3 regions of the Streptomyces sp. NPDC051740 genome follow, and region 3 is predicted to be linked to each of the others. Evidence: riboswitches for the same ligand, from Rfam matches in the RefSeq annotation. Region 3 holds a riboswitch; each other region holds the start of a gene.
The links. Region 3 has a riboswitch for thiamine pyrophosphate ahead of thiC (phosphomethylpyrimidine synthase ThiC). Riboswitches for the same ligand answer to the same signal wherever they lie in the genome.
Positions count from the first base shown of each region.

Region 1: linked by a shared signal. The riboswitch ahead of ACIA6T_RS13100 (thiamine ABC transporter substrate binding subunit) and the one ahead of thiC (phosphomethylpyrimidine synthase ThiC) in region 3 are both predicted to bind thiamine pyrophosphate.
Region 2: linked by a shared signal. The riboswitch ahead of thiO (glycine oxidase ThiO) and the one ahead of thiC (phosphomethylpyrimidine synthase ThiC) in region 3 are both predicted to bind thiamine pyrophosphate.

Region 1 is NZ_JBITCL010000006.1:242,180-252,177, forward strand. It holds gene tsf (translation elongation factor Ts) at 1-291, shown strand, start outside; gene pyrH (UMP kinase) at 483-1,241, shown strand; gene frr (ribosome recycling factor) at 1,362-1,919, shown strand; gene ACIA6T_RS13080 (phosphatidate cytidylyltransferase) at 1,919-3,040, shown strand; gene ACIA6T_RS13085 (peptidase inhibitor family I36 protein) at 3,375-3,815, shown strand; gene ACIA6T_RS13090 (hypothetical protein) at 3,949-4,836, shown strand; gene rlmN (23S rRNA (adenine(2503)-C(2))-methyltransferase RlmN) at 5,118-6,224, shown strand; TPP riboswitch at 6,249-6,354, shown strand; gene ACIA6T_RS13100 (thiamine ABC transporter substrate binding subunit) at 6,435-7,517, shown strand; gene ACIA6T_RS13105 (ABC transporter permease) at 7,565-9,166, shown strand; gene ACIA6T_RS13110 (ABC transporter ATP-binding protein) at 9,167-9,998, shown strand, end outside.
Region 2 is NZ_JBITCL010000001.1:552,827-562,824, forward strand. It holds gene ACIA6T_RS02605 (phytoene desaturase family protein) at 392-1,888, shown strand; gene ACIA6T_RS02610 (hypothetical protein) at 1,895-2,842, opposite strand; gene metF (methylenetetrahydrofolate reductase [NAD(P)H]) at 2,899-3,822, opposite strand; gene thiE (thiamine phosphate synthase) at 3,930-4,661, opposite strand; gene ACIA6T_RS02625 (Rv2175c family DNA-binding protein) at 5,172-5,537, opposite strand; gene ACIA6T_RS02630 (NAD(P)/FAD-dependent oxidoreductase) at 5,615-6,856, opposite strand; gene ACIA6T_RS02635 (hypothetical protein) at 6,889-7,227, opposite strand; TPP riboswitch at 7,271-7,382, shown strand; gene thiO (glycine oxidase ThiO) at 7,380-8,546, shown strand; gene thiS (sulfur carrier protein ThiS) at 8,543-8,743, shown strand; gene ACIA6T_RS02650 (thiazole synthase) at 8,746-9,543, shown strand; gene pknB (Stk1 family PASTA domain-containing Ser/Thr kinase) at 9,770-9,998, shown strand, end outside.
Region 3 is NZ_JBITCL010000005.1:300,108-310,105, reverse strand. It holds gene ACIA6T_RS11360 (metallophosphoesterase) at 1-804, shown strand, start outside; gene ACIA6T_RS11355 (hypothetical protein) at 988-1,857, shown strand; gene ACIA6T_RS11350 (VWA domain-containing protein) at 1,961-3,529, opposite strand; gene ACIA6T_RS11345 (hypothetical protein) at 3,741-4,607, opposite strand; gene thiC (phosphomethylpyrimidine synthase ThiC) at 4,848-6,659, opposite strand; TPP riboswitch at 6,652-6,841, opposite strand; gene ACIA6T_RS11335 (YibE/F family protein) at 6,914-8,332, shown strand; gene ACIA6T_RS11330 (SsgA family sporulation/cell division regulator) at 8,400-8,834, opposite strand; gene ACIA6T_RS11325 (IclR family transcriptional regulator) at 8,933-9,763, opposite strand; gene ACIA6T_RS11320 (DUF5326 family protein) at 9,958-9,998, opposite strand, start outside.

The DNA of each region.
Region 1 (9,998 bases), on a different contig from region 3:
GGCGTCGCCCAGCACATCGCCGCCTTCGCGCCGAAGTACCTCTCCAAGGAGGACGTGCCGGCCGAGGTCGTCGAGTCCGAGCGCCGTGTCGCCGAGGAGACCACCCGCGCCGAGGGCAAGCCCGAGGCCGCCCTGCCGAAGATCGTCGAGGGTCGCCTCAACGGCTTCTTCAAGGACGCCACGCTGCTCGGCCAGCCCTACGCGCTGGACAACAAGAAGTCCGTCCAGAAGATCCTGGACGAGGCCGGTGTCACCCTGAAGCGCTTCACGCGCATCAAGGTCGGCATCTGAGTCCGTACCGCGACGGGCGCGCGACCCCGATAGGGTCGACAGCAGTCGTTCGGACACGCGTCCACGCACGCGCGCGTGCCGGACGACAGCAGATCTGACGAGGAGGCCATTGCCGCACGGGATGCGAAGCACACCCCACCGGCAATGGCCTTCTTCGTATGTGCAACACGTGAAAGAGGCGGGATCCGACGATGACCACCAAGGCTGAGAAGAGCGACGACGGCAAAGTAAGCGGCCGGTTTCTGCTGAAGCTGTCCGGAGAGGCCTTCTCCGGTGGCGGGGGCCTGGGCGTCGACCCCGACGTGGTGCACGCCATCGCGCGTGAGATCGCGGCCGTCGTACGGGACGGCGCGCAGATCGCGATCGTCATCGGCGGCGGCAACTTCTTCCGCGGCGCCGAACTCCAGGTGCGCGGCATGGACCGCGCCCGCTCCGACTACATGGGCATGCTCGGCACGGTGATGAACTGCCTCGCCCTCCAGGACTTCCTGGAGAAGGAGGGCGTCGACTGCCGCGTGCAGACCGCCATCACCATGGGGCAGGTCGCCGAGCCCTACATTCCGCTGCGCGCCGTACGGCACCTGGAGAAGGGCCGCGTGGTCATCTTCGGCGCCGGAATGGGCATGCCGTACTTCTCCACCGACACCACCGCCGCCCAGCGCGCCCTGGAGATCGACGCCGAGGCGCTGCTCATGGGCAAGAACGGTGTGGACGGCGTCTACGACTCCGACCCGAAGACCAACCCGGACGCCGTGAAGTTCGACGCGCTCGGCTACGGCGAGGTCATCACCCGGGACCTGAAGGTCGCCGACGCCACGGCCGTCACGCTCTGCCGTGACAACAGCCTCCCGATCGTCGTCTTCGAACTCCTGAAGGAGGGCAATATCGCCCGCGCCGTCAAGGGTGAGAAGATCGGCACGCTGGTGGGCGACCAAGCCGGCCGCAGCTGACCGGGGGATGGACAATGTCCTGCCGGTCGGGAACCGTGCAGGAAGAAGACGCGACGCAGCCGGCCGCCGCCCCGACGGGGAACCGCGGCCGGGCCTACTCAAGACACGCAGGAGCAAGTGGTGATCGAAGAGACCCTCCTCGAGGCCGAGGAGAAGATGGAGAAGGCCGTCGTGGTCGCCAAGGAGGACTTCGCCGCGATCCGCACCGGCCGTGCGCACCCGGCGATGTTCAACAAGATCGTGGCCGACTACTACGGCGCGCTGACGCCGATCAACCAGCTGGCCTCGTTCTCCGTGCCCGAGCCGCGCATGGCCGTGGTGACCCCGTTCGACAAGAGCGCCCTGCGCAACATCGAGCAGGCGATCCGCGACTCCGACCTGGGCGTCAACCCGAGCAACGACGGCAACATCATCCGGGTGACGTTCCCCGAGCTCACCGAGGAACGTCGCCGTGACTACATCAAGGTCGCCAAGACCAAGGGCGAGGACGCGAAGGTCTCCATCCGTTCCGTCCGCCGCAAGGCCAAGGACGCCATCGACAAGATGGTCAAGGACGGCGAGGTCGGCGAGGACGAGGGCCGCCGTGCGGAGAAGGAGCTCGACGACACCACCGCGAAGTACGTCGCCCAGGTGGACGAGCTCCTGAAGCACAAGGAAGCGGAGCTGCTCGAGGTCTGATGAACGACTCTTCCTGGGGGACGCCGCAGACCGGGTACTGGGGGCCGTCCGACCACGGGCCCGGCCAGGGAGCTGCCCCGGCGGGTCCCGCGTACGATGCGCACTACGCGCAGCACACCCGCCCCATGCCCGTCGTGCCCGACGTACCCGAACACGGCGGAGACCAGGATGTGGACCGGGGGGCCGCTCGGCTGAGCGGCCCCTTGTTCCGAGACGAACCGACGCGGGCCCGACCCCTTCCGGGGGAGGTGCCGCAGAATCCGGAGCCCATGCCCGACGCCCCGCAGCCGGCACCCGCACCGCAGAAGAAGAGCGCGGGGCGCGATCTCGGTGCCGCGATAGGCGTCGGCGTCGGACTCGGCGTGGTGATCGTCGCGTCGCTGTTCGTCGTCAAGGCCGTCTTCGTCGGCGTGGTCGCCGTCGCCGTGGTGGTGGGCCTGTGGGAGCTGACGTCGCGGCTGCGGGAGCGCAAGGGCATCAAGGCGCCCTTGGTGCCGCTCGCGCTGGGCGGTGCGGCCATGGTCGTCGCCGGGTACGCCCGGGGCGCCGAGGGCGCGTGGGTGGCCACGGCGCTCACCGCGCTGGCGGTGCTGGTCTGGCGCATGGCGGCGCGGCCCGAGGGCTACCTCAAGGACGTCACGGCGGGCGTCTTCGCGGTGTTCTACGTACCCTTCCTGGCGACCTTCGTCGCGATGATGCTCGCCGCCGACGACGGTCCGTGGCGCGTCCTGACCTTCCTGCTGCTGACGGTCGTCAGCGACACCGGCGCGTACGCGGTCGGCTGGCGCTTCGGCAGGACCAAGCTCGCCCCGCGCATCAGCCCCGGCAAGACCCGCGAGGGCCTGCTGGGCGCGGTGGCCTTCGCGATGGTCGTCGGCGCGCTGTGCATGCAGTACCTGATCGACGGCGGCAGCTGGTGGCAGGGCCTGCTGCTCGGCCTCGCGGTCGCGGCCAGCGCCACGCTGGGCGACTTGGGCGAGTCCATGATCAAGCGCGACCTGGGCATCAAGGACATGGGCACCCTGCTCCCGGGTCACGGGGGCATCATGGACCGCCTGGACTCCCTGCTGCCGACGGCGCCGGTGGTGTGGCTGCTGCTCGTCCTCTTCGTCGGCGGCTGACACCTTCGGTTCGAGCGCCTCCGAGCCCCCGTCCCCTGCGGACGGGGGCTCGCTGCTTGTGGCCCGTACACGCTCCATGGCGCTCGGGCGTCCCTCGGCGGCCCCGCCCGGCGTACGGGGAGGTGTGCGCCGGTCCGCGGAACCTCTCCGTCGGTGTCCACCGTCGGGACCGGCATTCATGGTCTCAATGGACGAACGGGATACCAGCCGGCATCCTTTCGAAAAGATCAAGCCAACGCATTGGATCTTGTCTGAAAAATGATTGTTGCCGGCATTGTGCCGCCCTTAGGGTTGGCGGGCCAAGTCGTGGTGAATTGACAAGAGAAGAGGGCACGTGAAGATCGCTCGGAAGTTCATTCCTCTGGCCTTCGTTCTGCCCATCGCGGCCGGATCGATGCTGGGAACCGCTTCGACGGCCCAGGCCTACACGGGCAAGGGTTGTGACCTGACCACCGAATGGTGCGGAGTCTTCTTCTACAACAGCGACTTCGAGGGTTCGCGCACGGCCTTCATGAAGGACAGCGTGCCCAACCTTGCCGGTTACACCTTCCTGGACTACGGTGCGGGCCAGGGCCAGGCCGTGAAGAACAACGCGGCCTCGTTCATCAACGGCGGCGAAGCCAACATGACGGTCTTCTACAACAGCAACTACAGCGGTCCGTGCGACTCCTTCAAGCCGCTGTCCGCCGCGCCCCGACTGCGCAACACCTACAACGAGAACGCCTCGCTGCGATTCGGCTACACGTCGACCGGTTGCTACACCTGGACCGCCTGAGGTATCAGGAAAACCCCTGCACCGGTCCATACGGCCCGTGCAGGGTTTTCTTTTGCATCGAGTACGTTCCGCTTTCGCAGCCATTCGAGAGACGTTCCCCATGGTGAAATCTTCACGGCCCTCGCTCGTCCTGGTGTCACTGCTGTCGGGGGTGGCGCTGGTCGGCTGCACGCAGCAGGACGCGGCGTCTCCGGATCGCGCCCGGGCCTCGACGGCCCCGGCCGCCTCCCCGCCGGCCGGAAGCGAGACGTACACGTATCGGCTGCCCATCGCCGAGTACAGCCTGCCCCAGGACGAGCAGCGCGTGATCCGGTCGGCGCAGGAACTCCTGGCCCGCGAGTGCATGGAGGGCTTCGGTATCGACTACACCCCGGCGGTGATTCCGCCGACCCGGCAGGTGGCGGACCGCCGGTACGGGATATCCGACATGCGGACGGCAATGCAGTACGGATACCGATTTCCGCCGGAGCAGTCGGCCGGGACGGAAAGGAGCAGCCTCTCCCCGGAGGAACGGAAGGTTCTGGTGGGGAACAGCGCCGAAGGTGGAGCGAAAACCGAAACGGCCGCGAAGTACAACGGGAAGAGGATTCCCGACGAGGGATGTCTCGGAGAAGCGATCAAGAGTTTCCGGAAGACCTACAGCTACGAGCCGGGCGTCGCGGCCGCCAGTCGTATATCCGTCGACAGTTACAAGAAATCCTTGCAGGATCCGAAGGTCAAGACGGCCACATCGAAATGGTCGCAGTGCATGGCAGGGAAGGGGTACACGTACGCCACGCCCATGCAGGCACTTGAATCGCAGTCCTTCGAAGGCGATGAGCCCTCCGCGGAGGAGAAGAAGACGGCGGTCGCCGACTTCTCCTGCAAAGAGGAAACCGGCCTGCTGGACACATGGTTCAGCTCCGAAAAAACGATTCAGAAGGAGCTGATAGATGACAGTGCCAAGGTTCTGCGCACGCTGAAGGAGAAGCAGGAACAGCAGGTCGAAGCGGCCCGGAAGATGGTCGCCGAAGCGGAATGACTCGGACCGGGTAAGGCCGGCCGGCAGCTCCCGGGCCACGGAACACCTGCGCGCGGAGCGTCACGTCGTCGACCGGCGCCTCCCCGCGGGATCGCTGCGACCAAGGGGGCGCGGCGGAAGCCCGGTATCCGAAGAAGAGGCGGGACGCGAAGCACCTGGAGGCCGAAGCGGTGGAGCCCTGCTCCTCCGGGGAGGGCCCACGGCGACCGGCGACGACCGTTGTCATCCCCAGAGCTCACGGCTGCAGGCCACACGAATTGATCTGCGACACTGGTAACGCCATGCCTAAACCCGGAGAACTTACTTTCGTCGCCCCCCGCGGAGCCAAGAAGCCGCCGCGGCACCTTGCCGATCTCACGCCCGCCGAGCGGAAGGAGGCGGTCGTCGCGGTCGGTGAGAAGGCGTTTCGTGCCAAGCAGCTCTCGCAGCACTACTTCGCGCGGTACGCGCACGACCCGGAGCAGTGGACCGACGTCCCCGCCGGTTCCCGCGGCAAGCTGCGGGAGGCGCTGCTTCCGGAGCTGATGACGGTCGTACGGCATCTGTCGACCGACCAGGGGACGACCCGCAAGACGCTGTGGAAGCTGTTCGACGGCACGCTCGTCGAGTCGGTGCTGATGCGGTACCCGGACCGGGTGACCATGTGCATCAGCTCCCAGGCCGGGTGCGGCATGAACTGTCCGTTCTGTGCCACCGGGCAGGCCGGGCTGGACCGGAACCTGTCCACCGCCGAGATCGTGCACCAGATCGTGGACGGGATGCGGGCGCTCAGGGACGGCGAGGTGCCCGGCGGCCCGGCGCGGCTGAGCAACATCGTGTTCATGGGCATGGGTGAGCCGCTCGCCAACTACAACCGGGTCGTGGGGGCGATTCGCCGCCTCACCGATCCCGAGCCGGACGGGCTCGGGCTGTCGCAGCGCGGGATCACCGTGTCCACCGTCGGTCTCGTCCCGGCCGTCCACCGGTTCTCCGACGAGGGCTTCAAGTGCCGGCTCGCCATCTCGCTGCACGCCCCCGACGACGAACTGCGCGACACCCTCGTCCCCGTGAACACGCGGTGGAAGGTGCGCGAGGTGCTCGACGCCGGGTTCGAGTACGCGGCCAGGTCGGGCCGGCGGCTGTCCATCGAGTACGCGCTCATCCGGGACATCAACGACCAGGCCTGGCGCGGTGACCGCCTCGGGCGGATGCTCAAGGGTCGCCCCGTACACGTCAACCTCATCCCGCTCAACCCCACCCCCGGCTCCAAGTGGACCGCCTCCCGTCCCGAGGACGAGAAGGCGTTCGTGGAGGCGATCGCCGCGCACGGTGTACCGGTGACGATCCGGGACACCCGTGGTCAGGAGATCGACGGGGCGTGTGGTCAGCTCGCCGCGAGCGAACGGTAATGTGACCCGGGCAATCACATCTACATATTCCGACAGGGGAGCGCCACAGCGCTGAGAGTGCGGCACCGGCCGCAGACCCTCCGAACCTGGCCCAGGTCATTCTGGGTAGGGAGATCGGTCATCACTCGAGCTGTTGCGCCCTGCCCGGGACCCCGCAGCGGGGTCCCGGGCAGGGCCGCGTCTCTTCCTGGTCACCCCAGGAGGAATCAAGTGGACATCACCAAGAAGGTCACGGTCCTGGCCGTCGGGCTGGGGCTGGTCGCGCTGTCCGCGTGCGGGGCGTCCGACGGCGACGACTCGAGCGGCGGCGGGTCCAGGACCGTGACCCTCGTCAGCCACAACTCGTGGGCCGTGTCGAAGGACGTCGTCGCCGCCTTCGAGGAGCAGTCCGGATACAAGCTCAAGGTCCTCGAGGACGGCGACGCCGGGCAGGCCGTGAACAAGGCCATCCTGACCAAGGACAATCCCCAGGGCGACGTCTTCTTCGGTGTCGACAACACCCTGCTGTCCCGCGCCCTCGACAACGGGCTGTTCCAGCCGTACGAGGCCAAGGGCTCCGACCTGATCCTCGACGAGTACCGCGTGGACCAGGACAAGCACCGGGTCACCCCCGTCGACAGCGGTGACGTCTGCGTCAACTACGACAAGGCGTGGTTCGACGAGCACGACCTGACCCCGCCGAAGAGCCTCGACGACCTGGTCAAGCCCGCCTACAAGGACCTCCTCGTCGTCGAGAACGCCTCCACCTCCTCACCCGGCCTCGGCTTCCTGCTCGGGACCGCGGCCAAGTACGGGGACGAGGGCTGGCAGGACTACTGGAAGAAGCTCAAGGCCAACGGCGTCAAGGTGGTCGACGGCTGGGAGCAGGCCTACAACGAGGAGTTCTCCGGCTCGGCCGGCGGCAAGCAGGCCAAGGCCGACCGGCCGCTGGTGGTGTCGTACGCCTCCTCGCCGCCCGCCGAGGTCGTCTACGCCGACCCGAAGCCGGAGACCGCGCCCACCGGTGTCGCCGAGGGCACCTGCTTCCGCCAGGTCGAGTACGCGGGGCTGCTGAGCAACGCGAAGAACCCCGAGGGCGGCAAGGCCCTGCTCGACTTCCTGATCGGCAAGACGTTCCAGGACGACATGCCGCTCAACATGTTCGTCTACCCGGTGCGGGAGGCCGCCCGGGTGCCCCAGGAGTTCGTGAAGTTCGGGCCGCAGGCGAAGGACCCGCAGACCATGGACCCGGAGAAGATCGCCGCCAACCGTGACCAGTGGGTCAAGTCGTGGACCTCGCTCGTACTGAAGTGACGCGGACCGCGGCGAGGCGGCGCGGGAGCGCGGCGCGGCTCGGTCTGATGGCCGTGCCCGTCGCGTTCTTCGCCGTCTTCTTCGCCTACCCCGTCACCGCGATCGTCGCGCGCGGACTGAAGACCGACGGGACCTGGCACCTCGGGCGGATCGGGGACGTACTGGCGCAGTCCGACGTCCGTCAGGTCCTGTGGTTCACCACCTGGCAGGCCCTCGTCTCCACCGCCCTCACCCTGCTGGTCGCCCTGCCCGGCGCGTACGTCCTCGCCCGCTTCGACTTCCCCGGCAAGCAGGTGCTGCGGGCCGTGGTCACCGTGCCGTTCGTGCTGCCGACGGTCGTCGTCGGTACGGCGTTCATGGCGCTCGTCGGCCGCGGCGGACTCCTCGACGAACTGTGGGGCGTACGGCTGGACACCACCGTGTGGGCGATCCTGCTCGCGCACGTCTTCTTCAACTACGCCGTCGTCGTACGCACCGTGGGCGGGCTCTGGTCGCAGCTCGACCCGCGGCAGGAGGAGGCCGCGCGGATGCTCGGCGCCTCGCGGTTCGCGGCCTGGCGGACCGTCACCCTGCCCGCGCTCGCGCCCGCCGTGGCGGCGGCGGCGCTGATGGTCTTCCTGTTCACCTTCACCTCCTTCGGCGTGGTGCAGATCCTGGGCGGGCCGGCCTTCTCCACCCTCGAAGTGGAGATCTACCGGCAGACCTCCGAGATCTTCGACCTGTCCACGGCAGCCGTCCTGACGATGATCCAGTTCGTCGCCGTGGGCACGATCCTCGCCCTGCACGCCTGGACCGTACGGCGCCGGGAGACCGCGCTGCGGCTGGTGGACGCCTCGGTGACCGCGCGCCGTCCGCGCGGCGCCGGACAGTGGGCGCTCCTCGGCGGAGTCGTCGCCACCGTCGCCGTACTGCTCCTGCTGCCGCTCGCCGTACTGGTGGAACGCTCCTTCGGCGCCGCCGGTCTCGGCTACTACCGGGAGCTGACCCAGGACGACGGGGGAGTGTTCCTGGTCGCGCCGATCGAGGCGGTCGGCAACTCGCTCCAGTACGCCGTCGCCGCCACCGTCATCGCCATGGTGATCGGCGGTCTCGCCGCCGTGGCGCTGACCCGGCGGGACGCGGGACGGCTGGTGCGCGGCTTCGACGCGCTGCTGATGCTGCCGCTCGGGGTGTCCGCGGTGACCGTCGGTTTCGGTTTCCTGATCGCCCTCGACGAGCCGCCGCTGGACCTCCGCGCCTCCTGGATCCTGGTCCCGCTCGCGCAGGCGCTGGTCGGCGTCCCCTTCGTCGTACGGACCATGCTGCCGGTGCTGCGGGCCGTGGACGTACGGCTGCGGGAGGCGGCGGCGGTGCTCGGGGCGTCGCCGTGGCGGGCGTGGCGGGAGGTGGACCTGCCGCTGGTGCGGCGGGCGCTGCTGATCGCCGCCGGGTTCGCGTTCGCGGTGTCGCTGGGCGAGTTCGGGGCGACGGTGTTCATCGCGCGGCCGGAGAACCCGACGCTGCCGGTGGCCGTGGCGCGGCTGCTGGGGCGGCCCGGGGACCTCAACTACGGCCAGGCGATGGCCCTGTCGACGATTCTGATGATCGTGTGCGCGGTGGCGCTGCTCGTCCTTGAGCGGCTGCGGACCGACCGGACCGGGGAGTTCTAGATGCTGCTGAGCCTTCAGGACGCGACCGTCCGCTTCGGTGGGCGGCCGGTGCTGGACGCCGTCGACCTGGGGGTCGCGGAGCACGAGATCGTGTGTGTGCTCGGCCCCAGCGGCAGCGGCAAGTCCACGCTGCTGCGGGCGGTGGCCGGACTGCAGCCTCTCGACTCCGGGCGGGTGTCGCTCGACGGACACGACCAGTCGGGCGTGCCCGCGCACAAGCGCGGCGTCGGGCTGATGTTCCAGGACCACCAGCTCTTCCCGCAGCGGGACGTGGGCGGCAATGTCGCCTTCGGCCTGCGCATGCACGGCGCGTCGCGGAGCGAACAGGCGGAACGAGTAAGGGAGTTGCTGGACCTGGTGGGACTGCCGGACGCGGCCGGGCGCGCCGTCGCCGCGTTGTCCGGCGGCGAGCAGCAGCGCGTGGCGCTCGCCCGCGCCCTCGCGCCCAGCCCCCGGCTGCTGATGCTCGACGAGCCGCTCGGACAGCTCGACCGGTCGCTCAGGGAACGGCTGGTCGTCGAACTGCGCGAGCTGTTCGGCCGGTTGGGCACCACGGTGCTCGCCGTGACGCACGACCAGGGTGAGGCGTTCGCGCTGGCCGACCGGGTGGTGGTGATGCGGGACGGGCGGATCGCCCAGTCCGGTACGCCGCTTGAGGTGTGGCAGCGTCCGGCCGACGCGTTCGTGGCCCGCTTCCTCGGCTTCGAGAACGTCGTCGAGGCGACGGTGGGCGACGATGCCGCGGTGACCCCCTGGGGCAAGCTCCCCGTCCCGGAAGGCGCCCCGCAGGGCACGCGGACCCTTCTCGTCCGCCCCGCCGGTGTCCGCCTGG
Region 2 (9,998 bases), on a different contig from region 3:
CCGACGGTGGCCGCGTCCCCCGCGGGCCACCGGCGGACCGGCGCCTTCCTCACTCCCCCGTGCGTTCCCCCAGAACCCCGTTGCGGTCGTCCCCCGGGTTCCCCCGTGCCTCGCTCCCGCCGACGGTGCCGGCGGAAGGAGCGGATCGTGGGCCCGTACCGTTCCGGCGCCCCGTGTCGCCGGTTCCGGGGCCGGGCCCCTCTCCGTGGTCTCCACTCTCCCGTTCCCGGGGGCCGGCCCCCATCCGCGCGCGTACTCAACTCGGCGGCTAGGTACGGGTACTCAGGGCTGCGCACGCGCGCCCACGGCCCGGTGCCGCCGCCTGGAGCCCGGGGCGGGGGCGCGGGTACTCGGGGACGGGCTGTCGGTGGCGGCGGATAAAGTCCCTGGCATGGCACGGATTGCGGTGATCGGCGCCGGGATGGGCGCGATGGCGGCCGCCGCCCGGCTGGCCGTCGCGGGCCACCGGGTGACGGTGTACGAGCGGACGGAGACGTACGGCGGCGCGCTGCGCCGTCTGGAGCGGGACGGGTTCGCCTTCGACACCGGGCCAGGACTGCTCCCGCTGCCGGCGGTCTACCGGGACCTGTTCGTGAAGACCGGCAGGGAGCCGCTGGAGGCGTGCGTCGAGCTGGCCCAGGTCGACCCGTCGTCGCACCACGTGTTCGCGGACGGTACGCGCGTGTCGCTGCCGAACGCCTCCCGCGCGGGCGTCGTCTCCGCGCTGGAGGAGAGCCTCGGGGCGGACGCGGCCCGGCGCTGGGGGGACTTCCTGGTGCGGGCCCGGGAGACCTGGGACCGGTCGCGCAGACCGCTGCTGGAGGAGCCGCTGTGGCCCAACTGGCAGGTGCTGGCCGGGCGTGAGCCGTATCCGGCGGTCCCGCACAGGAAGTTCCTGCGCGCGCGCACGGCGGGCACGCTCGCGGAGGTCGGTGCGTGGGAGCTGCGCGATCCCCGGCTGACCGCGCTGCTGGAGAGCCACGCGCTGGCGTACGGCCTCGACCCCCGGCAGACCCCGGCGAGCGCGGCGGTGCTGCCGTACATGGAGCACGCCTTCGGCATGTGGTACGTGCGCGGCGGCATGCGGGAGCTGGCGCGGGCGGTGTACGAGCGGTGCCTGGCCCGCCGGGTCGAGTTCCGCTTCGGCGCGGAGGCCGCCGGGGTGCTGGAGAAGGACGGCCGGGCGGCGGGGCTGGAGCTCGCCGACGGCACCGTCGCGGAGGCGGACCTCGTGGTCGCCGGGGTGGCTCCCGGGATGCTGGACCGGCTGAGCCGGGGGACGCGGGTGCGTGCTGCCGGCGAGGTCCCGGCCCAACGGGGGACGGCGAGCAGGGTGACGGTGGCGCTGGCGCTGCGGGGCGGACGCCCGGAGGGGACCCCGCACCGTACGGTCGTGCACACGGACGACCGGGAGGCCGAACTGGAGTCACTGTCCGGTGCGCCCGGGGGCCTCCCCCCGCGACCCACGGTCACGGTGCTGCGGCCGGACGACCCGGCACTGGTCCCCGACGCCGGCCACGAGGCGGTCACGGTGACGTCGGTGGTGCCCGCCGGGACCGAGGAGTCCCGGGACACCTACGCCGAGCGTCTGATCGCCGTCGCCGGGCGTGCGGTACCCGGTCTGCGCGACCGGCTGCTGTGGCACGAGGTGCGCACCCCGGCCGACATCGCCGCGGAGACCGGCGCGGAGGGCGGCGCGGTGCCGGTACCGGCGCTGGCCGCGGCGGGCGGGCGGCTGCTGCACCCGGCCAACGGCACCGGGCTGGCGGGGCTGTTCACGGCCGGCGGCTGGTCCCACCCCGGCGGCGGGCTCCCGCACGCCGGGATGTCGGGGGCGCTGGTCGCCGGACTGGTCGTGGAGGGGCCGGAGTTCCGCGGGTCGCAGTGAGCGCGCTCAGTAGCGGTACTGCTCGTCGTACCCGGTGCCGTTGCCGTGCGTCTGTCCGTCGCCCTGGTACGGGTGCTGCTGCTCGGGCGGGAGTTCACCGCCGTACGGGTCGTCGGCGCTGCGCTGCTGCGGGACCCACAGGCCGCCGGCCGGGGTCTCGCCGCCGTGGCCCTGCTGGGCGTACGGGTCCTGCCCGTAGCCCTGCTGGGGATACTGCTGCGGGTCGGCGTAGCCGGTGTCGTACGAGGTGTCCCCGTAGGCCGAGTTGCCGATGTACGGGTCGGAGTAGGCCGCGTACTGCTGCTGGCCCGTGGCGTCGTAGTCCTGCTGCTGACCGTAACCGGAGTAGTCGTAGGCGTAGTTGGGGTCGGCGCCCGGGGCCGCCGCCGCGTACTGGTCCTGGGCCGGGGCCGTGTACCCGGTGTCGCCGCCGTAGACGCCGTAGGAGCCGGTGTCGTCGGGCATGGGCTGCGGCTCGTAGACGGCGGTGGTCCCGTCGGCCGCCGACTGGTCGGGGCGGGCGGCGGGGGTGAACACGTCGTCGCGGTCGTAGTCGTCGTCCGCGTGGTGGCCGGCCCGGTCGCGGGGGGCGTCGCTCTCGGCGCCGTAGCCGGCGCCGGACGCCTCCAGGTCGGAGACCTCCAGGGTCGGCTCCTGGCGCCCGCGGCCGCCGCGGCGGCCCTTGGCTGCGGCCAGCACCGGCGCGTTGACCGCCCAGCCGGCCGCGAAGCCGCGGCGGAACGACAGGGTCACATAGGTCTGGCCGACCGCGAAGGCCGCGGCGCCCAGCCCGATGACGACCACGGACGGGATCAGCACGCCGAGCACGACGCCGAGGAAGCCGGCGAAGGCGAGCAGCCGCCAGCGCAGGCGCGCCTTGTACTGCAGCAGCACCTCACCGAGCAACCACAGCGCGACGACGCCGAACGCGATGTAGAGGACCGCCCAGCCCATGTACGCCCCTCTCCCAGTGGTCGCTACTCAGTGTGTCGTATATGAGTGCGACCGGTCTAGGCCCGCGGTGGGTGGTGCAGGCCCAGGTTCTCGTAGATTTCCAGGGTCGCCGTGGAGTTGTTGAGCGTGATGAAGTGCAGTCCGGGCACTCCCTCGGCCAGCAGCCGGGCGCAGAACTCCGTGGCGAACTCGATACCGATCGAGCGTACCGCCGCCGGATCGTCCTTCGCTGCGAGGATCCGCTCTTTGAGGGCCTCCGGGAACACGGCGTTACTGAGCTTTGGCAACCTCTCCAGCATCTTCACGCTGGTCACCGGCATGACCTCGGGAATCACCGGGGTCTCGCAGCCCGCCGCGTGGACTCGGTCACGCAGCCGCAGATAGGACTCGGGCTGGAAGAACATCTGGGTGATCGCGTAGTCGGCGCCGGCCCGGCACTTGTCGACGAAGCGGGCGACGTCGGTGTCCCAGTCGGCCGAGCGCGGGTGCATCTCCGGGAAGGCGGCGACGCCGACGCAGAAGTCGCCCGACTCCTTGATGAGCTGGACGAGTTCGGCGGCGTAGGTCAGCCCCTGCGGGTGCGGCACCCAGTCGCCCATCGGGTCGCCGGGCGGGTCGCCGCGCACGGCGAGCATGTTGCGGATCCCCGCGTCGGCGTACTGGCCGATGATGTTGCGCAGTTCGGCGATGGAGTGGTCGACCGCGGTGAGGTGGGCGACCGGGGTGAGGGTGGTGTCGGCGACGATCTGCTGGGTCTCCTTGACCGTGCCGGCGCGCGTGGAGCCGCCCGCGCCGTAGGTCACGGAGACGAAGTCCGGCGCGACCGCCTCGACCCTGCGCAGCGCGCTCCACAGGTTCCGCTCGCCCTTGGGGGTCTTCGGCGCCGAGAACTCGAACGAGTACGTCGTCTTGCCGGCGGCGAGCATGTCACGCACGGTGCGTGCGCGGTCAGTCCTGGTGGATGCGGTTCCGAGGGCCATACCGGCAGGTTAGCCAGGGGGCGGCGGTCCCCCAACCGGATGCGGGATATTTGTCTGAAATGCCGACTTGTTGTCCACCCCTTGGACAAACCTGAGACGCGCGGGGGTCATCCGGCGTCCGAGGGCGCCGCCTGCCGCAGCCGCTTCGTGAACTCGGCCGCCGCCGCGCCCGGGTCGTCCGCCTCGGTGACGGCCCGTACCACGACGACCCGGCGGGCACCGGCGTCCAGCACCTCGTCGAGGTTGCCGAGGTCGACGCCGCCGATGGCGAACCAGGGGCGCTCGGTGCCCAGGGCGGCGGTGTACCGGACGAGGTCCAGGCCGGGGGCGTGGCGGCCGGGCTTGGTGGGGGTGGGCCAGCAGGGGCCGGTGCAGAAGTAGTCCACGCCGGGCTGGACGGCCGCCGCGGCGGCCTCGGACCCGGCGTGCGTGGAGCGGCCGATCAGGACGTCGTCGCCGAGGATCGCGCGGGCGGCGGGGACGGGCAGGTCGCCCTGACCGAGGTGGAGGACATCGGCTCCGGCAGCGTGGGCGACGTCCGCGCGGTCGTTGACCGCGAGCAGCTTGCCGTGCCGGGCGCAGGCGTCGGCGAGGACCGCCAGGTGCTCCAGTTCCTCGCCGGCCTCCATGCCCTTGTCCCGCAGCTGCACGATGTCGACCCCGCCGGCCAGGACCGCGTCCAGGAACTCCGGAAGATCGCCCTGCCGCCTGCGGGCGTCGGTGCACAGATAGAGCCGGGCGTCGGCGAGCCGGGCGCGAGCGGTGGCGGTCACAGAAGGGTCCCCCAGGGTGTCGGCGGCGTACGGACCCGGCGGGCCCGGTATGTCACGGGCGCACATCCCCGGCCGTCACGGGCCGACGGAGCACACACCGCAACGGACCCTATGCCGCCACGCCGACGACCGCGAGACACCCCTCACCGACCACCGCACCGCCCCGGACACCACGAGCCGCCCACACCCGGCACTCGGGGCGGCCCCGCCCGGAATCCCGGTGGCCGCGGACTGGCGAACGCCTCCGCGCGGACGAGAGACTGCCCCCGCGTCACGCGGCCGGCCCACCGCCCGGTGCGGCCCCGCCCGGAATCCCGGTGGTCGCGGCCCGGCGGACACCTCCGTGCGGGCGCGAGGCCGTCCCCGCGTCACGCGGCCGGCCCACCGCCCGATGCGGCCCCGCCCGGAATCCCGGTGGTCGCGGCCCGGCGGACACTTCCGTGCGGGCGCGAGGCCGTCCCCGCGTCACGCGGCCGGCCCACCGCCCGCCCCGGGCTCCGTACCGGCACGGGTTCCCGCGGCCGGGGCTCGCCGCCCCGGCCGGTGGTGTTCGGATCGCGGACGGTCAGGGCCGGGTCAGACCGCGAGCGCCTGGGCCCGGCGCTTCACCTCCGTGCCACGGTTCTCGCCGAGTGCCTGGGCGGGCGTGCCCGGCAGGGAGGGGTCGGGGGTGAAGAGCCATTCCAGCATCTCTTCGTCCGTGAAGCCGTCGTCCCGCAGGAGCGTCAGGGTCCCGGTCAGGCCCTTGACGACCTTGTCCCCGTCGATGAAGGCGGCGGGCACGTGCAGCGCGCGGTTCTCACCTCGGCGTACGGCGATGAGCTGGCCCTCCTTGACCAGCTGCCGGACGCGCGTCACCTCGACACCGAACATTTCGGCGATGTCGGGCAGGGTGAGCCAGGCGGGGACGAGAGCATCGATCTTTGCGTCAATCTCGGTCACGGGACAAGCCTGCCATCTGCCACTGACAGTCGGAAGTCAGCCCCGCCCACCTGGGCGGACGCGCCGGGCCGGGAGCATCACACCGTCGCCGACTTCAGGGGCCGCGCCGGGTCCGCCAGCAGCTCCGCGTCCATCGCCGTGCCCGCCTCGATCAGCCGGCGCCCCTGCGTCAGGTCCCGGGGCCGTCCCACCGCGAGCAGCGCCACCAGGCGGGACTCCCGCAGCCAGCAGACGCTCCACGCCGCCTCGGCGGGGTCCCCGCGCCACACCGTCCGGTCGGCGTCCGCGTGATGTCCCGCGTACTGCACGAAGCGCCCGAACTGCTCGGACCAGAAGTACGGCACCGGGTCGTAGACCACCGGCTCCCGGCCGGTGGCCGCGCCGAGGATGTTCACGGCGACCGTGCGCGGCCCCTGGAGGGCGTTGTCCCAGTGGTGGACCAGCAGGCGCTCGCCGTAGCGCCCGGACGGGAAGGACGCGCAGTCGCCGACCGCGTACACGTCCGGCAGGGAGGTCGTCAGATGGTGGTCGGCGACGACCTCCCCGTGCGCCCCGAGCCCGATCCCGGAGCCCGCCAGCCAGCCGGTGGCGGGCCGGGCCCCGATGCCGACGACCACGGCGCCCGCGGGCAGCCGCGTGCCGTCGTCCAGGACCGCGGCGCCGGGTTCGACGCGCTCCACGCGCGCGTGCGTGCGCAGCGTGACGCCCGCCTCGGCGTACCAGGCGGCCATCGGGGCGGCCACCTCGGCGGGCAGCGCCTCGACGAGCGGCCGCTCCCCCGCCTCCACGACGGTGACCGCGCAGCCCGCCTCGCGGGCCGCCGTGGCGAACTCCGCGCCGATCCAGCCGGCGCCGACCACCACGATGTCGTGCTGCCGCGCGAGCACCGGCCGCAGCCGCGCGGCGTCGTCCAGGGTGCGCAGCAGATGCACGCCGGGCACGCCCTCCGCGCCCGGCAGCCGGACCGGTTCCGCACCGGTGGCGACCACCAGGACGTCGTACGGGACGGGCCCCTTCTCCGTGTCCAGTTCGTGGTCGGCGGGGCGCAGGCCGAGCACCTCGCAGCCGAGCCGCAGTTCGATGCCGGCGTCCTCGAAGTCGACGTCGAAGGCGGAGTCCTCGGCCTTGCCGAGCAGCACCGCCTTCGACAACGGCGGCCTGTCATACGGCTGGTGGGGTTCCGCGCCGATCAGGGTCACGGTGCCGGTGAAGCCCTGCTCCCGCAGGGCGAGGGCGGTCTGCACACCGGCCATGCCCGCGCCCGCCACCACCACCCGCCGCGGCTCGGACCGTCCCGGTCCCTGCGTCTGCTCGCTCACCCGATCACCTTAGACACCTGACGCGGCGTCGATCAGCCGAGCTGTTCCACCACGCTCGTCCCGCTGCCCGGCTGCGACTCCCACTGCCAGTCCTCCTCCAGTCGTACCCGTCCGTCGGGCAGTTCCACGACCGTCGACACGCAGTGCCCGGAGGAGGTCGTGCCGTCCCGCTTGAGCTGCACGTACCGGAAGTCCAGCCGGTCCCCCGCGCGGGTGCCCACCAGGTGTCCGCGTACGACGTCGCCGCCCGCGTACTCGGCCCAGATCTCGCCGCCCCGCTCGTGGTAGGTGAACCGGGTGCGGGTGCCGACCTGGCCGGGGGCCTGGTCGGCCACGGGGGCGAGGACGAGTCCGTCGAGCGAGCGGGCCACGGTAGAGGCTCCCTTACAAGTGCGTTGCTAGGGTGGCCAACGTACAAGCACTCGCGGGAGCCCGGACGCACCGGGCTGAGAGGGAGGCTGGCGGCCTCCGACCGTACGAACCTGATCCGGGTCATGCCGGCGAAGGGAGGGGCTGGACGCCCATGTCGCCCACGCGTACCTCAGACGTCCTCGTCGTCGGGGGCGGAATCATCGGTCTGGTCACGGCCTGGCGGGCCGCGCAGCGCGGTCTCGCCACGGCCGTGGTGGACCCCGAGCCGGGCGGCGGCGCCGCCCGGGTGGCCGCCGGGATGCTGGCCGCCGTCACGGAACTGCACTACGGCGAGGAGACCCTGCTCGGTCTGAACCTCGCCTCCGCGCGGCGCTATCCCGGCTTCGCGGCCGAACTGACCGAGCTGACCGGCCACGACCTCGGCTACCGCGCGTGCGGCACGCTCGCCGTGGCACTGGACGCCGACGACCGCGCCCACCTGCGGGAACTGCACGCCCTGCAGCAGCGGTCGGGGCTGGACTCGCAGTGGCTGTCCGGGCGGGACTGCCGGCGCCTGGAGCCGATGCTCGCGCCGGGGGTGCGCGGCGGCCTGCGGGTGGACGGCGACCACCAGATCGACCCCCGGCGGCTGGCGGCCGCGCTGGTCACCGCCTGTGAGCGCGCGGGCGTGACCGTCCACCGCGCGCGGGCCGAGCGGCTCGTCGTCGCGGGAGACCGTGCGACGGGCGTGGCCACGGCCGACGGCACCGAGCTGGGCGCCGGGCGGGTGGTGCTCGCCGCGGGCAGCCTCAGCGGACGGCTCGCGGGCGTCCCGGCGGACGTGCTGCCTCCCGTGCGCCCCGTGAAGGGGCAGGTGGTGCGGCTGACGATGCCCGCGCGGCACGGCCCCTTCCTGAACCGGACCGTGCGGGCCGTGGTGCGCGGCAGCCATGTCTACCTGGTGCCGCGCGAGAACGGCGAGCTGGTGATCGGGGCGACCAGCGAGGAGATGGGCTGGGACACCACCGTGACCGCGGGCGGCGTGTACGAGCTGCTGCGCGACGCCCACGAGCTGGTCCCCGGCATCACCGAGCTGCCGCTGACCGAGACCCGGGCCGGACTGCGCCCCGCCTCCCCCGACAACGCGCCGCTGCTCGGCCCGACGGAGCTCGAGGGGCTGCTGCTCGCCACCGGCCACTACCGCAACGGTGTCCTGCTGACGCCGGTCACCGGCGACGCCATGGCGGAGGTCCTGACCACCGGCGCCCTGCCGGAGGTGGCCCGCCCCTTCACCCCCCGGCGCTTCGGCGCCGCCGTCCGCACGGAGCAGCCCGTATGAACATCTCGGTCAACGGGGAGCGCCGGGAGTTCGCGCCCGGCACGGCTCTCGACCTCGTCGTGAGGTCGCTCACCGCGGCCCCCTCGGGGGTGGCCGCCGCCCTCAACGAAACCGTCGTCCCGCGCGCGCAGTGGCCCGCCACTCCCCTCTGCGAGGGTGACCGCGTGGAAGTCCTGACCGCCGTCCAGGGAGGCTGACCATGGCCGACGATCCGTTCCTCCTCGGTGGTACGTCCTTCACGTCCCGCCTGATCATGGGCACCGGCGGGGCGCCGAGCCTCGACGTGCTGGAGCGGGCGCTGGTGGCGTCCGGGACGGAGCTGACGACCGTCGCGATGCGGCGGGTGGACCCCTCGGTGCACGGGTCCGTGCTGTCGGTGCTGGAGAGGCTGGGCATCCGGGTGCTGCCGAACACGGCGGGGTGCTTCACCGCCGGGGAGGCCGTGCTCACCGCGCGGCTCGCGCGGGAGGCGCTCGGCACGGACCTGGTCAAGCTGGAGGTCATCGCCGACGAGCGGACGCTGCTGCCGGACCCGATCGAGCTGCTGGACGCGGCGGAGACGCTGGTCGACGACGGGTTCACGGTGCTGCCGTACACGAACGACGATCCGGTGCTGGCGCGGAAGCTGGAGGAGGTGGGGTGTGCGGCGATCATGCCGCTGGGGTCGCCGATCGGGTCGGGGCTGGGGATCCGGAATCCGCACAACTTCGAGCTGATCGTGGAGCGGGCGGGGGTGCCGGTGATCCTCGACGCGGGGGCCGGGACCGCGTCCGATGTGGCGTTGGCGATGGAGCTGGGGTGTGCGGGGGTGATGCTGGCGTCGGCGGTCACCCGGGCGCAGGCGCCGGTGGTGATGGCTTCCGCCATGCGGTGTGCGGTGGAGGCGGGGCGGTTGGCCCGGCTGGCGGGGCGGATTCCTCGGCGGTGGTTCGCCGCCGAGGCGTCGTCTCCTGCGGAGGGCATGGCTGTGCTGGATCCGGAGCGGCCCGCGTTTTGACGGTGCCGGGGCTGCAGCTGGGCGGGGGCGGGTTTCGCTTGCCGGCGCTTGCAGGGTGCCGCCGCGCCCACCCGTGCCGCCCCAGCGGCACGATTGCCCGCAGTTACGGCGGCGGGGTGTCCGCAGTTGCGGCGGCGGGGTTGTCCGCAGCTGCGCACGTCACAGGTCCGCTTCAACGGGGGATGAACGGGTCGGGGGTGTCGGTGGGGGCTCGTAGACTCGGGGCGTGGATACGACCCTTCAGGACCCCCTGGTCGGGCAGGTGCTCGACGGCCGGTATCGCGTCGAGGCGCGGATCGCGGTCGGCGGGATGGCCACGGTCTACCGGGCCGTGGACACCCGTCTGGACCGCATCCTCGCGCTCAAGGTGATGCACCCCTCCCTCGCGGCCGACGGCTCGTTCGTCGAGCGGTTCATCCGCGAGGCGAAGTCGGTCGCCCGGCTGGCCCACCCGA
Region 3 (9,998 bases):
GTGGTCGGCGACGTCCACGGCTACCTCGACGAGCTGGTGGCCGCCCTCCAGGAGCAGGGCCTGCTCGACCCGGCGGGCCAGTGGTGCGCCGGCACCGCGCGGCTGTGGTTCCTCGGCGACTTCACCGACCGCGGCCCGGACGGCATCGGCGTCATCGACCTCGTGATGCGGCTGTCCGCCGAGGCCGCCGCCGCCGGCGGCTACTGCAAGGCCCTCATGGGCAACCACGAGCTGCTGCTGATCGGCGCCAAGCGGTTCGGCGACACCCCCGTCAACTCCGGGGCCGGCACCGCCACCTTCCAGGCGGCCTGGCTGCTCAACGGCGGGCAGAAGACCGACATGGACCGCCTCCAGGACCACCACCTGCAGTGGATGTCCCGCCTCGACGCCGTCGAGGCGGTCGACGGCCATCTGCTGCTGCACTCCGACACCACCGCCTACCTCGACTACGGCCGCTCCATCGAAGAGGTCAACGACACCGTCCGCGAGACGCTCACCCGCAACGACGCCGACGAGGTCTGGGACCTGTTCCGCAAGTTCACCAAGCGGTTCTCCTTCCGTGACGAGGGCGGCGCCGACGCGGTGCGCTCCCTGCTGGATACGTACGGCGGCACCCGGGTCGTTCACGGCCACAGCCCGATCCCCTATCTGACGGGTCAGGTCGGTTCCGAGGACGACGAGGACGACAGCGGCCCCGTGGTCACCGGACCTCATGTCTACGCCGACGGACTCGCCATCGCGATGGACGGCGGGGTCACCATGGCCGGAAAACTGCTGGTCCAGCAACTGCCGCTGGGCGTCTGACGGTTCAGCGGGCCGTGACCGTGCGGCCCGAAACCGCCCCGTGCACGTGCCAATTTCGGTAAACCCCCTGTCACCGCGCGCCGTCACCGCTCTACCATCGGCTTATCCGTAGCAGGCTCCCCTCCGTTTCTGCCCGACGGCTCGTCAGCATGCCGAGCCCCAAGCCCTACGGAGCATCGGGGGATGCACATGAACAGCGTTCCGCAGCACCTGCTGAGCGAGGACCGCCGGGAATACCAGCGGATTCTCGATGAGGCGCTGCGCTCCGCACCACACCACCCGGAACTGGCCGCGGTCGGACAGCGGCTCAACTCGGAACAACTGCGCACGATGGCACTCGACGCCACGGCGATCATCACGACGGCCGCGGCGACCGAGTACCAGCACTATGTGAAGGTCCGCGAGGAACGGCGCCGGCCACCGGAGTCGTCCACCCCGTCCGTCCGTGAGTCCGGCCCCACCGAGCCGGGCACGAACGCGATGGGGCTCGCCGCCACCATGGGAGAGGTCGCCGAGACCACCGGGGCCGGCGCCCTCGCCGTCGTCGCCGTCCTGGCACCCGTCCTGGCCGGAACCGCGGCCGCGATCTTCCTGCTCGTCGGCTACGTCCTGCGGATGCTCGACCCCGACGCCGCGTTCGCCCGGACCATGCTCACCACGGGGTGGGTGTTCGGCGCGGTGACGGCGGTCGCCATCCTCGTCGCCGCCGTGGGCCTGCTGCTCACCGCACTGCGCAACAAGCCCTCGGCGCTCGGCAGGTCGTACGACGAACTCGACGGGGAGGTGGCCCTGGCCAGGGACGCCTGGCGCGATGCCCTGCTGGAGCGGGGGATCCTGCCGTTCCTGCGGGACGCGCTCACCGACCCGGCGACGGTCACCGCGCTGCAGCACACGGCACCGCCTCCGCCGACCAGCCGTATCCCGCACCTGGGGTACGGCCGGCCGGGCTTCTCCAGCCCGGAGGAGGGAGCGGCCCGTGGCACACGGCCGAGCTACTCCAGCCCGGACTACTCGAGCCCGGACTTCGGGGGACCGGAGCACCGGCCGGAGTAGCCGGGCGGCCCGTCCGTCGGCTTGCGCTCTCCGTACCGGAGGCGCGAGCCGGATGGACGGATCCGACGACGGGCCGGACGGCCGGGCCGGGCCGGGCCGGGTCTCAGAGGATGCCCGCCCGTCCCGCGGCCGTGATCCACTGCGGGAACTCGGAGAGCAGACGGTCGTACAGCTCCGCGTCCGGCACGGTGCTGATGTCGTCGACGGCGAAGAACCCGACGTTGTCGACACGGCGTCCCGGCAGCGTGTCGAACCGCTCCAGCACGCCGTAATTTGACTTTCCCAGCCCCACGAACTGCCAGAAGACCGGTTCCTCCACCGCCTCACGGAGCTCGCGCTCGATCTCCTTGTTGCGGTAGACGCCGCCGTCGGAGAAGAACAGGACGAGGGTCGGAGCGGACGTGGGCTCGCCCCGGACGAACGCCCGCACCTCGGCGATGACCTTCTGCTCCTCGTTCTGGATGCCCACCTCCCGCATGTCGACCTGGCTGGGCTCCAGCCCTTTCTTCCGTCCGCGCCGGAACAGGCCCACCTCCCCCACCCGCACATGCAGCCGCAGCCACTCGGGAAGCTCACCCAGCCGCAGATCCGGCAGCCGGGCCGGGTTCGAGGCGAACGTCCAGGCCTGCATCTCACCGTCGTCGTCCAGCTGCGCGGCGACCGCCGCCATCCGCTCGACGACGTCGGCCACGACCCCCTTGGAGTACAGGAAGGACATGGACCCGGAGGCGTCGAGTACGAGGATGACGCGTGCGGTGACCTCGGCGGCCCCGTGCTTGCGCAGACTGACCGCCACCTGTTCCTTGCGCAGCGACAACCGCTTGCGCATGTCGACGGGCAGCCTCTCCTCGCCCTTGGTGAGCCGCGGAGCACCGGGGTGGGGGTGGGGCACGGCAGACTGCTGGGCGGGCGCGGCCGGCACGGCGGGAGGCACGGGCGGGGGCGGCGGAACCGGGGCCGAGGTGGCCGCGGATGAGACCGGCGGGGCCGGGGGCGCGGCGGCCACGGGGGAAGCGGACGGGACCGGGGGCGCGGCGGCCACGGGGGAAGCGGACGGGACCGGGGGCGTGGCGGCCACGGGGGAAGCGGACGGGACCGGGGGCGTGGCGGCCACGGGGGAAGCGGACGAGGCCGGGGGCGCGTCGTCCACGGTGATGCCGAAGTCCGTGGCCAGACCCGCGAGTCCGGAGGCATACCCCTGCCCCACCGCCCGGAACTTCCACTTCCCCTGCCGTCGGTACAACTCGCCGCCGATGAACGCGGTCTCCGTCCCCGCCGCCATGTCGAACCGGGCCAGCTCGGTCCCCGCCCCGGCGTCGAGCAGCCTGAGCACCAGTCCCGGCACCTGCCCGAACGTCCCGCCGTCCGCCGACGCGCACAGCACGATCCGCTCGACCGCCCCCTCCACGGCCCCCAGGTCCACCTCCACGGTGTCGGTCGTGTCCCGCGCTCCGCGCTGTTTCCCGAGATGCGTCACGGCGCCGGACGTGTGACGAGGCTGGTTGTAGAAGACGAGGTCCCCGTCGTCCCGCACCCGCCCGGCCTCCGTGAGGAGCAGCGCCGAGGCATCGATGTCGGGCACACCGGCCCCGGCCGCCCAAGCGAGCACAACGCGCACCACGCGGGCATCGACGGGAAGATTGGACCCCTTGCTCATCGGACTCGCTGTCATGGGGCCAGTCTGCCCACCCGCCCCGGCGAAGGGGAGGGGCCACCACACCTGCCGCCCCGCGGAAGCGGCACCCACGACGGGCACCGCCCCCGCGTCGCCCGCGGCGAACGCCCGGTCCGCGATCGGCAGGCGCACGCGGTTGCCCGCCGCCGCGAACCCCTTCGGCTTCTGAGCCGTCCCCTCCTCGGTCTCGTCCCGGCTTCCGCCGTGTTCACGACGGATGTCCCGGAAAGCTCCGTCGATGACCGCACGAGGCTGGTGTGCACCACAGGCGGCGGAGAATCCGCGTCTCGACCCGTTCGACGGTCGAGCGGCCGAAGGCGTGCACGAGAGCGAGGTGGAACAGCGTGGGTGCCGTCACCGCCCACCGGTGGACGCGGTCCTCCCGCAGCAGGTACCTGACCACCGTCGCCGGACGGAAGGGGACGAAGTCGATGGTCCGGTGCTCCCACCGGTCGGCGACGCCCCGGCTCATGCGCGTCTTGAGGCCCGTGCTTCCGAGGTCCTTCAGCCGTGCGTGGAAGTGGGCGCCCCAGCCCCGACCGTCCACGTCCAGCACGAGGGCCAGGAGGTCGAGCGAGTATGCGTGGAACTCCAGGGACAGTCCCTCCCGCATTCCGCGGCGGGTCACCGCGTGGAGATCGGACGCGTTCCTCCCGGAGGAATCGATGTGTCTCGACAGTCCCTCGTTGACGGAGGAGTTCCAGACGCCCGGTGCCGTACGGACCCGATCGCCGCGTCGGGTCACCACGAGCATGTCGTCGGCGGTGACCACCGCGGCATTGACGCCCAGGCCGCACTGCAGAAAGGAGGGGGCCTTCGACGGCTCGTCCGGATCCAGGTAACGGGACCGGGGCGTCGTACCGTCCGGAAGCCGGCGGTCGAGTTGTCGCGCGGCCAGGAAGGTGCAGTAGTCGGTCGGACGGAGCCTCAGGTGCACCTCGGACTTCTCTTCGAGAGCGGTACGGGAGACGTCCAGGGAATCGACGGCGTACCGCGGACCGTTCCACAGCGGAGCTCCTCCCTCCGCTCGCAGCCGCTCGCTCTCCTCGGCTGTCTCGTCCCGCCAGCCGGTCATGTCCGGAGGCAGTTCCCCCACGCAGGCGCGGGAATCTGAGCACGGAGTGGTGCGAGAGGTGCCCGATCGGTCCCATGGTTCGGCGCTCACGGCGTTGTCCGCCGTTCCACGCCCAGGACCCGGGCGGCGACCCCTTGGGTTCAAGGGGCCTCCGCCGTCACCCGCACGACACCACGAGGTGACGGAGCCGGAGAATCCGGTCCGGTACGCGGCACACCGGACCGGATTCCCGGGAAGGACTCAGTCGGCCAGCGGGAGGTACACCCGGTTGCCCGCCTCGGCGAACTCCCTGGACTTCTGGAGCATGCCCTCGGCGATCTCCTCGGGGGAGGCCCCCTCGGCCGCCGTACCGCCGAACCGCTCCGTGATGCTTTGACTGATCTTCATGGAACAGAACTTCGGGCCGCACATCGAGCAGAAGTGGGCCGTCTTGGCGGGTTCCGCCGGCAGGGTCTCGTCGTGGAACTCGCGTGCCGTGTCCGGGTCGAGAGCGAGGTTGAACTGGTCCTCCCACCGGAACTCGAAGCGGGCGTCGGACAGCGCGTCGTCCCACTCCTGGGCACCCGGGTGGCCCTTGGCGAGGTCGGCGGCGTGGGCTGCGATCTTGTAGGTGATGACGCCGGTCTTGACGTCGTCACGGTTGGGCAGGCCCAGGTGCTCCTTGGGCGTGACGTAGCAGAGCATGGCCGTGCCCCACCAGGCGATCATCGCGGCGCCGATGCCGGACGTGATGTGGTCGTACGCGGGCGCGACGTCCGTCGTCAGCGGGCCGAGCGTATAGAACGGGGCTTCATCGCAGATCTCCTGCTGAAGGTCGATGTTCTCCTTGATCTTGTGCATCGGGACATGCCCCGGGCCTTCGATCATGGTCTGAACGTTGAAACGCTTCGCGACCGCGTTGAGTTCCCCGAGCGTGCGCAACTCCGCGAACTGCGCCTCGTCGTTGGCGTCCGCGATGGACCCGGGCCGCAGGCCGTCGCCGAGCGAGTACGTGACGTCGTACGCGGCGAGGATCTCGCAGAGCTCCTCGAAGTTCTCGTACAGGAACGACTCCTTGTGGTGCGCCAGGCACCACGCGGCCATGATCGAGCCGCCGCGCGAGACGATGCCGGTCTTGCGGTTCGCGGTGAGCGGCACGTACGCCAGACGCACGCCCGCGTGGACCGTCATGTAGTCCACGCCCTGCTCGGCCTGCTCGATGACCGTGTCCTTGTAGATCTCCCAGGTCAGTTCCTCGGCCCGGCCGTCGACCTTCTCCAGGGCCTGGTAGAGCGGCACGGTGCCGATGGGGACGGGGGAGTTCCGCAGCACCCACTCGCGGGTGGTGTGGATGTTCCGGCCGGTGGAGAGGTCCATAACCGTGTCGGCGCCCCAGCGGGTCGCCCAGGTCATCTTCTCGACCTCCTCCTCGATGGAGGACGTCACCGCCGAGTTGCCGATGTTGGCGTTGACCTTCACCAGGAACCGCTTGCCGATGATCATCGGCTCGATCTCCGGGTGGTTGACGTTGGCCGGCAGCACCGCCCGGCCCGCCGCGATCTCCTCGCGGACCACTTCGGGCACGACGTTCTCCCGGATCGCCACGTACTCCATCTCGGGCGTGATCTCGCCACGGCGCGCGTACGCGAGCTGTGTGACCGCCTGACCCGCGCGGCCCCGGCGCGGCAGGCGCGGCCGGCCGGGGAACACGGCGTCCAGATTGCGCAGGCCCCCGCGCGGAGAGGTGTGCTTGATCCCGTCGTCCTCGGGACGGACGGGACGGCCCGCGTACTCCTCCGTGTCACCGCGGGAGATGATCCAGTTCTCCCGCAGCGGAGCCAGGCCCCGGCGGACGTCGGTGTCGACGAGCGGATCGGTGTACGGGCCCGATGTGTCGTACAGCGTGACCGACCGCCCGTTGGTGAGGTGCACCTGGCGGACCGGCACCCGCAGGCCGGGGCGTGTGCCCTCGACGTACGCCTTGTGCCAGCCGACGGACTTCCCGGCCTCCGTGTTCTCCTCCTGGGCGGAGTTCTGCGTGGAGGCAGGCGTGCGTGCGTCCTTGTTGGTCATGAGACCTACTCCCTACGCCGGCATTACCCGGTAACAGGTTCGGCGGTCGACGCAGCGGTTTCCGTCTGCCGACGTTCCGTGGGAAACATCACTCGCCTTCGGTGATGTTTCATGTGAAACGTCGCTGGGACGGAGGTCAGCGCCCTCTCAGCCCGGTGCTCCGAGCTCCCGCGTGTACAAAAGCGACTCCACGCTAGCGTCATTTCTGGCGCGGTGAACAGAGGGCCCCATCCCGTTCTTGCGATGATCGGGCGGTGACCCCCACTCAACCTCCTCCGTTTCCACCGCCCGAACCGTCGCGCGCGCCCGGCGCCGGAGACGGCGGCGGCCACGCCCACGGGCACGGGCACAGCCACGGTCACGGCCCGGCGGCGCCCGTCTCCCAGCACCTGCGCAAGGTCATCGCGGCGATCCTCATCCCGTTCGCGGCGGCGGTGCTGATCGGGCTCGCCGTGCTGTGGCCGGGCGGTGCCCCGGCGCACGAGCGCACCGGCGTCGGCTTCGACCGGCAGACGCAGCACGCCACGGTCACCAAGGTGGTCGAGCTGAGCTGTCAGTCCGTCAACGCCTCCGGAGGCGTCCCGACCGGCGACACCTCCACCGCCGAGGGCTCCTCCGCCCAGCAGCAGGCGGACGGCACCTGCAAGAAGGCGACGATCCGGGTCGACACCGGTGACGACAAGGGCCGTACGTTCAACGAGATCGTGCAGCCGGACCAGTCCCGGCAACTGCACGAGGGCCAGAAGGTCGTGGTGGCCTACGAGCCCTCCGCGCCCGAGGACCTCCAGTACTCGGTCACCGATGTGAACCGGCGCTTCCCGCTGGCGCTGCTCGCGGGCGTCTTCGCGCTCGCCGTCGTGGCCGTGGGGCGGCTGCGCGGCGTCATGGCGCTGGTCGCACTGGCGATCAGCTTCCTGGTGCTCAACTTCTTCATCCTGCCCGCGATCCTGCAGGGGTCGAACCCGCTGGTCGTGGCGGTGGTGGGGGCGAGCGCGATCATGCTGATCGCGCTGTACCTGTGCCACGGGCTGTCGGCGCGTACGTCGGTGGCGGTGCTCGGCACACTGATCTCGCTGCTGCTGATCGGCTTCCTGGGTTCGGTGTTCATCGAGTGGGCCGCGCTGACCGGCAACACCGACGACAACACCGGTCTGATCCACGGGCTGTATCCCGGGATCGACATGAGCGGTCTGCTGCTGGCCGGCGTCATCATCGGTTCGCTCGGTGTCCTCGACGACGTGACGGTCACCCAGACGTCCGCGGTCTGGGAGCTGCACGAGGCCAACCCGTCGACAGGCTGGCGCGGGCTGTACCGCGCGGGCATCCGCATCGGCCGCGATCACATCGCGTCCGTGGTCAACACGCTGGTCCTCGCCTACGCGGGCGCCGCGCTGCCGCTGCTGCTGCTGTTCTCCATCGCGCAGAGCAGCGTGGGGACGGTCGCCAACAGCGAGCTGGTCGCGGAGGAGATCGTGCGCACCCTGATCGGCTCGATCGGCCTGGTGGCCTCGGTGCCGGTGACCACGGCCCTGGCCGCGCTGGTGGTCTCCGCCGACCGCCCGACGGCTCAGGCGCAGGGACACGGACCGGCACAGACGCAGGGAGCCGGGCAGGCATCGGACGCGCGGCCGGCCGTGGGGCGCGGCGGGCGGGGCAGGCGCCGTAAGCGCTGATGTCCCGCGTGGCGGGCGGAGCGCGCTGAAGCGTTCCGCCACCGGTCCACCCGACTGGCGTAACGCTTCAGCCGGCGCTCTGCTCCGCCAGGATCCGGTCCAGTGCGTCGTCGAGGTGGGCGTCGAAGTCGGCGAGCGCCCCCTCCTGGCCCAGTGGCACCAGCTTGTCGGTGCGGTCGAGGAAGGCCACGAGCGGCGCCGTCGACGAACGGAACAGTGCCTGGTCGCTGCCGACCTGAAGCCGGATCAGCACCTCGCCCAGTACGTCGGGGTCCACCGGCGAGACGCGTACGTCGCCCTCCCCGCACGGCCGTCCGACGCCGTCGATCAGCAGCTCCCGGCCGAACGCCCAGGTCACGGGGGCGTCCCCCGGCAAGTGGAAGGTCAGCCGCACGGCGTAGGGATCACAGGTGTCGTAGCGGAGCTCCACCGGGATGCGGAAGGACAGCTCCTCCGACACGAGAAAGCTCATCATGACCTCTGCCTGTACGGATTCGCGCATCGCCTACCCCGTCATTCGCCACGGACTGGCCGGGCATGGACCCTGACACCAGAGGGAATCTTGCTGAACGTACACAGCAGATCACAAGGAGTGAGTTTTCAGATACTGATAGACAGCGTGAGTGACCCGACGAAGCACTCCATCTCGGCCTGCAGTCGCTGTGTCGCGGGGACGAGCCGGTCGGCCTGGTGCGTGGGCAGCGAGATGGCCACCGACGCGGCCACGGAGCCGACGGTGACGGGGATCGCCGCACAGACCGTGCCCAGCACGTACTCCTGGCGCTCCATCACGGGTCCCATGCGCCGCGTCCGCTCCAGGCGCCTCAGCAGGCTGTGGTCGTCGCGCACGGTGTACGGGGTGACGGACCGCACGGGGTGGCGGTCGAGGTGGTCGCGGCGGGCGTCCTCGTCGAGCTGGGAGAGCAGGCACTGGCCGATCGCGTGGGCGTGTCCGGTCTCCCGGAAGTCGGCCCACTCCTCGACCGCGGGATGGGCGGGGGTGTCGGAGACGCAGACGACGTCGATCTCGCCCTCGCGGTACACGGCGTAGTACACGGGGGCGCCGATCGCGTCCCGCCAGCGGGCGAGGGCATCGGCCACCGTGCTGCGACGTTTCTGCTCCGCTCCGCTGCTGCTCAGCCGCTCTGCCGCCTCCCCCAGGAAGAACAGCCCCTTGTCGCGGCGCAGATAGCCCTCGTGCACCAGGGTGCGCAGCAGGTGGTACGTGGTGGGGAGCGCCAGTCCGGTCTCGCGGGCCAGTTGTTTGGCGGGAGCCCCGTAGCCGTGCCCGGCGACGGTCTCCAGCAGGCGCATGGCTCGCTGGACGGAGCCGATGAGGGTGGCGGTGGGCGGCGGTGCGGGGGGCGTCGGCGAGCGGGGCTGCGGGGGGACCGCGGTCAGCTGCGCGGAGCCGGTGCCAGTCGTGGCCAAGGGTCACTCCCGAAACGCGAGGGGGCAGCCCGTGCGGGGAACACGGGTGAGGGGTCGCCGCTCACGGGGATCGTCCCCGCGTCGAGTTCCGGACTCTAACGGGCTGTCACCGCATGCGGACGGCCCGCCGGAGAAACTTCCCCCGCCCGAGGGAACCGGTGATTCCTGTTACCGCCTCACCGGTCCCCCTCGGCTCACCAGTCGCTGCGCGACGAGGAACTCGATGTGAACTTCC